One region of the Mammaliicoccus sciuri genome, then DNA from elsewhere that is predicted to be linked to it. Evidence: predicted binding sites of a transcription regulator. Region 1 holds the regulator's gene; the other holds the start of a gene.
What was found. The regulator Rex, encoded in region 1, represses fermentation and respiration genes when NADH is low (regulators of the CRP and FNR family bind a similar motif). The targets are predictions, from matches to a motif close to TTGTGAAATATTTCACAA.
Positions count from the first base shown of each region.

Region 2: MUA60_RS07850 (cytochrome c oxidase subunit II) is a predicted target of Rex. The motif match lies at 1,402-1,419, and genes of this name have one in related genera.

Region 1 is NZ_CP094824.1:991,339-995,786, reverse strand. It holds gene MUA60_RS05120 (YeeE/YedE family protein) at 1-973, opposite strand, end outside; gene tatC (twin-arginine translocase subunit TatC) at 1,095-1,874, opposite strand; gene tatA (twin-arginine translocase TatA/TatE family subunit) at 1,949-2,173, opposite strand; gene MUA60_RS05105 (redox-sensing transcriptional repressor Rex) at 2,185-2,817, opposite strand; gene MUA60_RS05100 (ABC-F family ATP-binding cassette domain-containing protein) at 2,980-4,448, shown strand, end outside.
Region 2 is NZ_CP094824.1:1,506,130-1,510,577, reverse strand. It holds gene MUA60_RS07855 (dynamin family protein) at 1-1,363, opposite strand, end outside; gene MUA60_RS07850 (cytochrome c oxidase subunit II) at 1,649-2,128, shown strand; partial or broken gene MUA60_RS07845 (b(o/a)3-type cytochrome-c oxidase subunit 1) at 2,125-3,777, shown strand; gene MUA60_RS07840 (THUMP domain-containing class I SAM-dependent RNA methyltransferase) at 3,909-4,448, opposite strand, start outside.

The DNA.
Region 1 (4,448 bases):
TTGATGGTAAAGCAACCCAACCTTGCCAACTCATAGCTGCTGTTGAAACTAAACCATTACCGATTGAACATCCACCTGCTAATGATGCACCAACACCCATGCAAGCACCACCGATAACACTGTTTCTTATAGTTTTAGTATCTGGCATTCTCCATTTGAATTCTCTTGAACCTTTTGCAGCAATATATGAACCGATAAATATACCAAGTACTAAAAATACACCCCAGTTTATAAATGAAGCATCACCTGTAACTAAGTATTGTACGATATTTGCTGAAGGTGTTGTAATACCAAGGCCAGCAATTCTTCCTGTTGAAGCACTCATTGGCCAAGCAATTAAAGCTATTATCCCTACTGCAATAGCAGCTGCAAATGGGTGATATCTTTTTTCAAATAAGATATGACGAATGCCTGTATATTTTTGTTTTAATTGAGGAATTGCTACTTTTGGTTTTTTTAGAGTCTTTGTCACAAAATAAACTGTAACAATCACTAAAATAGCAATCAATACCCATACAGGTACATTAAGTGTTTCTGCCATATTTGAGTTAACGACACTATATGAATTAATTTTTTCTTGAACAGGGTTTAATGGTCCAGATTTCATAATTGCTGCTGTTACACCATATAATACTAATGCTATCCAGCTTCCAATTAAGCCTTCGCCTGCTCTGTACCAAGTCCCAGTCGCACATCCACCAGCTAAGATAATTCCGATACCAAATACAAATGATCCAAATATCGTACCTACTAATGGGAATGTTTCTGCTTCTAACTTAAATACGCCTAATCCTACTAGTGTAAATAATCCAATACTTTGAATAGAGATCGCAATTAATAAAGCATAAAACATTTTATTATTTTTCTGTACATACATATCTCTAAAACCGCCCGTTAAACAAAAACGCGTTCTTTGCATAACAAAGCCAAGTAATATTCCGACTATAAGTCCACTTATAATCATCCAAACCATATAAACAACTCCTTATTCCTATTACAATGATAGGAATAATAATATATCATATACGACACATATTCAAGTTAACATTTGATTACAAATATCAGACAATTCAAAAAACAGCCATAGCATTAAGCTACAGCTGCTCCTTATCTTCTTCATCCATCCCAAGTTCTTCTTCCATTAATTTTTGCTCTGCTTTTAAATATTTTTTATAGCCTATTTTTGAAATTACAATGCTGATTTCATAAAGTAAAATCATTGGTAAAGTAAACAACATATGTGTCATAAAGTCAGGTGGCGCGATTAATGCAGCCACAACAAGTAAAATAAAATACGCATATTTTCTATTTTTCTTTAAAAACATCGGTGTAACGATACCTAATCGCGTTAAAAATAGTAATAAAATTGGTAATTGAAAGACAAATCCGAATGGTATTGTAAATTTAAACATTTCACTAAAGTACTCTTTAATCCCGATTGTTTGCTTAATCCCCATATCATCGGCTAATCCCATTGTGAACGAAATTAAATATGGAAAAATCACAAAGTATGAGAATAATAAACCACCTACAAATAAAATCAAACTAAATGGTATATAACTTAATGTCACTTTTTGTTCTTTCGGATGTAAACCTGGAGATATAAATGCCCATAATTCATATAAAATGACAGGCGATACTATGATAAATGCAATTACAATTATCATTGTTATGTATATCGTTAATGGATCCGTTATTCTAAATGCATTGAGTTCTAATGTTTGTGTAAAATCATCATTTGTTATATAAAAAATAACGGGTTTAGCTACGAAAAAGCCAACGATGAGACCACCAATAAGGAAATATGCAATGATCATAATACGTCCACGAAGTTCTTCTAAGTGTTCGACAAATGTTAAATTGTCTTTATCCACCGTCTTACCTCCAATCTAAAAAAGATGTGGCAGGAAACCCGCCACATTCTTGGGAACATCTGTTAAATAAAATTCTATTTAACTTCTTTATCTTTGCCATCTTCTGGAGTGCTTTTCTTCTCATCAAAGTTTGTCATGCCATCAGTTGCATCTTTAAATTCTTTCAAAGTTGAACCCATTGCTCTACCGAATTGTGGTAATTTCTTTGGTCCAAATATAATTAATGCAACTACCCCTATAAATAATAAACTGACTGGTCCTGAAATACCAAGTGTGTTAATAAACATTAAAGCTTCCATTTGATACCCTCCTATTGATTCTTCATAAAGAAGATTAAAGATTGTAATTCAATTCCTAAATCTATATGATGAACCTGCACTTTCTCAGGTACATTTATTCTTTGAGGTGTAAAATTCAAAATACCAGTAATACCCGAAGATGTTATACGATCCGCAACTTTTTGAGCTGCTTGTTGTGGTACTGTTAATATTACAACTTGTATACCTACTTCTTCAACTACCTTTTCAAAATCATCCATACTATCCACAGTTAATTTACCAACCATACTTCCAATGATATCTTCTGATTGATCAAAAGCAGCTACAATTTGCATTCTATCATTAACAGTAAAGTTATAATTCACAAGTGCAGTACCTAAATTACCAACACCAACGATTGCGACTTTAGTCATATCATCTTGTTCAAGCGTTGTTCTAAAAAATTTAAGTAAATAACTAATATTGTAACCATAACCCTTTTTACCTAATTCACCAAAATACGAAAAATCTCGACGAATAGTAGCTGAATCAATTTTAAGTCCTTCACTTAATTCTTTCGATGAAACACGATCTATGCCAGAATTATGCAATGTGCTAACAAATCTATAATAAAGAGGCAAACGTTTCAAAGTTGCTTTAGGGATCTTCACATCATTCTTTGCCAAAATCCTCACCTTTTCCAATATAAAATAATGTGATTGCGTTCACATCTAATGGCTTAATTATAACAAACTTCACGTAAAATAACTATATAAATATTGTATGTGATTTACATACAATTATCACTCGTTTTCATGTAAAATAATAACTAATAGAGAGGTGTAAACATGATACTTTTACAAATAAATAAATTAGAGAAATCTTATGATGGAAAAGTTATCTTTTCTGATGTAGATTTCGAAGTAAAAACCGGTGAAAGAATCGCTATTGTCGGTAGAAATGGCGCGGGAAAAACAACATTAATGAAAATCATCGCTGGTGTCGAATCGTATGATGAAGGAAATATTTCTAAAGGTAAACAAGTTACAATGGGATACCTTACTCAACAAATGACATTAGATTCTAATGACACTGTTATGAATGAAATGAAGAAACCATTTAAAGACGTTATCAATATTGAAGATAAAATGAAAACTTTAACAGATTGGTTAAGTATTCATGCTGATGAGTATGACCAAGACATATATAAAGAAAAATTGTCACAATACGAAGCGTTATCTAATCAATATGAATTAATAGATGGCTATAATTACGAAAGTAAAATTAAAACCGTATTAACAGGTTTGGATTTTAAAGAATCTGACTTTGATAGACAAATTCAATCATTTAGTGGCGGGCAAAAAACAAGATTATCCATGGCTCAAATGTTATTAAGTGAACCTGATTTACTGTTACTCGATGAACCTACGAACCATTTAGATATGGAAACAACTGAATGGCTAGAGAATTATTTAACACACTTTAAAGGTGCGATTGTTATTATCAGTCATGACAGATACTTTTTAGATAAAATAGTCAATCAAGTCTATGATGTCGCTTTAGGTTCTGTTAAAAAGTATGTCGGTAATTATAGTAAATTCTTAAAAGAACGAGATGCACATTACGAAAAAGTCATGGCTGAATATGAAAGACAACAAAGTGAAATTAAAAAGTTAGAAACATTTGTCGAAAAAAATATTACACGTGCTTCAACAAGCGGCATGGCAAAAAGTCGTCGTAAAGTACTAGAAAGAATGGAAAGAATTGAAAAGCCGAGACTTGATGCTAAAAGTGCACAAATAAATTTTGAAATAACTAGAGCTACAGGTGAAGATGTCCTTAAAGTTCAACATTTAGATATCGGTTATTCTAAAAGCATTACACCGCCTATCAACTTAGAAGTGAAGCGACATGACCGTATTGCGATAATTGGTCCAAATGGTATTGGTAAATCTACGTTGATCAAAACAATTGCTCAAAAAATACCTGCTTTAGGCGGTAATATTGTTTATGGTTCTAATATTCAAATTGGTTATTACGACCAAAAACAAGCAGAATTTACTTCTAATATGACAATCTTAGACTACGTTTGGAATCAATATGCACATATGCCTGAGAAAGATATAAGAACAATTTTAGGTAGATTTTTATTTACTCAAGAAGAAGTAAAAAAAGTCATCAATGATTTATCTGGTGGAGAAAAAGCCAGACTTCAACTCGCTTTACTCATGTTAGAAAAAAACAATGTACTCATTCTAGATGAACCTACCAATCACTTAGATATCGATTCTAAAGAAATGTTGGAACAAGCTTTGCA
Region 2 (4,448 bases), 510 kb from region 1:
TCATTTCTGTAATGCCTTTAGAATAAGTCAACACGTAATCATTTGTAATGGACGTTTGTTCTTGTACGTGACCACTTAATTCTTCTTTACTAATCGTATATTGCTGGTTGATGATTTTCTCGAATAAGTCCGCATCTTGAATGTATTTGTTTAAGTTCTCTAATGATTTAATCCATACTTTTGTAATTTCATCGTGAATTTTGATGTCTAAAGCTTCTTTCACTTGTTCAAGCGTTTCATCTTGAATCATCGCTTTCTTTTTATCTTTATTAAATAGCCCTTTCACTTTGTAGTCCTTAGCTGTTGTTTCTAAATAGTGACGAATCGTTTCTCGCATTTCATATGGCATCAAATAAGCGTTATCTAAAATTTCTTTGCGCTTTTCTTTTAAATTTGAAGTGAACTGATCTTTATCTTGAATTAATGATTGTTCACTTTGGACATTGAATTTCTCTTTGTATGCTTGATAATCGTCATCGAACGTTTCTTCAGTAGAATCAATATCAGAAAGAATCGTTTCCATATGTTGATTAATATATTTCAGCTGTTCTTGTTTAATGTAATTCGTCACACGGTCTATAAATATTTGGTGTTCTGATCGTTGTTGATCAAGCTGATGGATATATTGATTAAATAACTGCTTCTCATTGTTAGGCGTATCATATTTAGAAACATAAAATATCTTCTCTAAATTCAGTTTCCAATCTGTAACGGCTTTGTTGACACGATTTTTATAAGTATCAAATGAGATTTCATCTTCGTCATGTTTGTCGACTTGGTTGACTACCAATATAACCGGAATATCCAACTTGTTTAATGATTTAATAAAATTAAAATTCATATCCGACTGCACATGGTTATAGTCTACTGTATAAAATACATAATTAGATGTCAGCAAATATTGAAAAGCACTTTCTCTATGATTGTCACTCATTGAATCGACACCAGGCGTATCTTGGAAAGTAAAGCCTTTATTGAATTTATCTGATGTAAATTCAATTTCAATAGATTCCACTTTTCCATCTTCGGTATTAAGCCTTTTAACATCTTCTTGATTATCTACAACTGTATATTGATTGTTGTTTAAATTAACGGAAATGCTGTTTTTATCTGAAGAAATCAGTTGTGCTGTGTTGCTTGTCGTTGGAACAGGAGAACTTGGTAATATATTTTGTCCGATAACATTGTTAATTAATGTAGATTTCCCTGCTGAAAAATGTCCGACAAAACTCACTGTATATTGTTCGTTATATATTTTTTTAATCATTTCATTGATTTGTTTAATTAATGGTTGGTTAGATGACTTTTCAATTTCTTTTTTTAATTTATAAAGTAAATCTAATGATGCTTGATTACGATCCATTTTAATTCCCCTTTATTTTCACACAAATAATTTAAATAGTGTGATTTACATCACATTAATTTTTTAATCTCTATTCTATTATAAATAATGAAGAGAATATAAGAAAGGATGAATAAAATGACAGTCCAAAATAATGACCTAAACAAGAAGACTGATGACCACTCTCATGATGATTTGGATTTAAGAGGCACACTGTATTCAGTTTTCACATTGGGAGGCATCTTTGCAGTATTATGGGTAATTTGTTTTATTTTATTTTTAGTAAGAATTTAAGGGGTGAAATCTGTGCATAAATACGAAAAGTTATGGCTAAAAGTCGGCATAAGCTCATTAGTCATTTTCTTAACAATTTTGATGATTACAGGTTTGCATAATGGACACACGCCAGCCGCTTCTGGTAGAGACTATGTTAATCCTGATAAAGTCGATCAAATCGAACCTTTCAACAAACCAGGTTTACACAAAGTTAGCGGCAAAGATTACGACTATGAATTAGTGATTCTTGCTTCAGCTTTCAATTATCAGCCAGGTAAAGTCGAAATTCCTAAAGGTTCAAAAGTAAAAATCATTGCGACAAGTAAAGATACTTTGCATGGATTTAGTTTACCAGGCACAAACGTCAACATGATGTTAGAACCTGGACATATTAGTGAATATTACAAGACATTCAATGAGAAACGCGAATATTTAATCATCTGTAATGAATATTGTGGTATCGGACATGCAGATATGAAGTCGATGATAAAGGTTGTGGATAAAAAATGATAACACGATTAAATAAGAATGATAGCAGACTTGTAATGGCGCATATGTATGTAGCCATTGGTTGTTTAGTCCTTGGTGGATTAGCAGGTTTGTTACAAACATTAGTAAGATCAGGATATTTACAATTACCTAAACAAATTTCTTATTATCAAATCTTAACAGTGCACGGTATTGTATTAGCATTGGTACTGACAACTTTCTTTATCTTAGGCTTTCAATTTTCTGCAGTAGCTAAGACATCTGGACATTTAACGTCTGTACAAAGAAAGTTCGGTTGGGTTGGATTTTGGGTAATGATTATTGGTACGCTCATGGCAGCAACAATGGTTCTATTAAACAAAGCCACTGTTTTATATACTTTTTATGCACCATTAAAAGCACATGCTATTTTCTATATTGGTATGGCGCTTGTTGTTGTAGGTAGCTGGATTTCTACAGTTGGACAAATTTTAAAATATGTAGAGTTTAAGAAGAAGAATCCAGGTAAGAAATCTCCCCTATTAAGCTACATGGTAGCAATCAACGGGGTAATGTGGATTGTATGTTCATTAGGTGTTGCTGCGACAGTACTTCTTCAATTAATTCCTTGGTCATTAGGTTTAGTTGAAAGAGTAGATGTAACATTAAGTAGAACATTATTTTGGTATTTTGGTCATGCACTTGTTTATTTCTGGTTGTTACCAGCTTACATGTGTTGGTATGCAATTGTACCAAAGATTATCGGTGCAAAAGCATTCTCTGACAACTTAGCAAGAATGTCATTTATGCTATTCTTATTCTTCAGTATTCCAGTTGGGATACACCACCAATTAGTTGAACCAGGTATTGATGATACATGAAAATACCTACAAGTTGTATTAACATTTATGGTTGTCATTCCTTCAATGATGACAGCATTTAGTTTGTTTGCAACATTTGAAAATTACGGACGTTCTAAAGGATATAAAGGATTATTTACATGGTTTAAATCTTTACCATGGAATGACGCAAGATTCGTATTACCATTCTTAGGTATGTTAGCCTTTATCCCAGGTGGCGCAGGTGGTTTAGTAAACGCATCTGCACAAATGAACGGATTAATTCATAATACAATTTGGGTAACTGGACACTTCCATTTAACAATCGCTTCAGCGGTCATCATGACATTCTTCGGAATTATGTACTGGTTAATACCTCATTGTACAGGTAGAAAACTAACTAAATTCACAAATAAATTAGCGCTTATGCAAGGTTATACTTGGGCAATTGGTATGACAATTATGAGTGGCGCGATGCACTACGTTGGATTAGTAAAAGGTGCACCAAGAAGATCAACATATTCAGAATATGGCGGTGCTAAACAAGCTGCTGAATGGATACCATATCAAGTACTACAAGCAGTTGGGGGAACAATTTTATTTATTTCTATAATATTAGTCGTAATGGTGTTTATACACTTAGCTTTCTTATCACCTAAAGGCGAAGAAGAATATCCAGTATCAGAAGCATTAGATGAACAACAACCAGTCATTAAATTTGTTGAGAACTGGAGATTCTTAATCATCGTGACAGTATTGCTTATCTTAATCGCATATACTGTCCCTATCGGACAAATGTTCACAGATCCAGCACCAGGAGCCAAAGGATTAGGAGAAGGCAAACTTTGGTAATACTAAATTAATACATTTAACTTAGAACCTTCATACAATGATGAATAATAGGAAGACTGGCAATGAATCTTTAGAAGATGCGTTGCCAGTCTTTTTTTGTATGGGGTTGGTGGTTTCCTCTTTCCTACTATCTATTTATTTCGTTTGCCCCAATATTGATAGTACGTACATTCGATATAGCCGTTAAAGAGTTTTCTTCTTTTTGTGGCTTTCTTACCTACTAATGGTTCAAATTCTTTATAGCTTGTAAGCATATATAATGATGCTTGGTCGTTTTTTTTCATGATTTCGCCTAAGTGTTTGTACATTGCTTCTACTTCACTTCGTTCACCGATACGTTCACCATATGGTGGGTTTCCGATTATTGAAACGGGTCCTTCTGGTACTTCTAAGTTATGAACATCTTGAACTTTAAATTGAATGATGTCCCCTAACCCAACTTCTGTTGCATTGTCTTTCGCAATTTCAACCATTTTAGGATCGATATCACTTGCTATGATATTAATTTCTTTATCATATAATGCCGCATCATCTGCTTCTTGTCTTAATTGGTCATATAAGCCTTCTGGTATGATATCCCAATCTTCACTTGCAAAATCACGGTTAAATCCTGGTGCAATATTTTGAGCGATGAGTGCTGCTTCTATTGCAAGTGTACCTGAACCACAGAA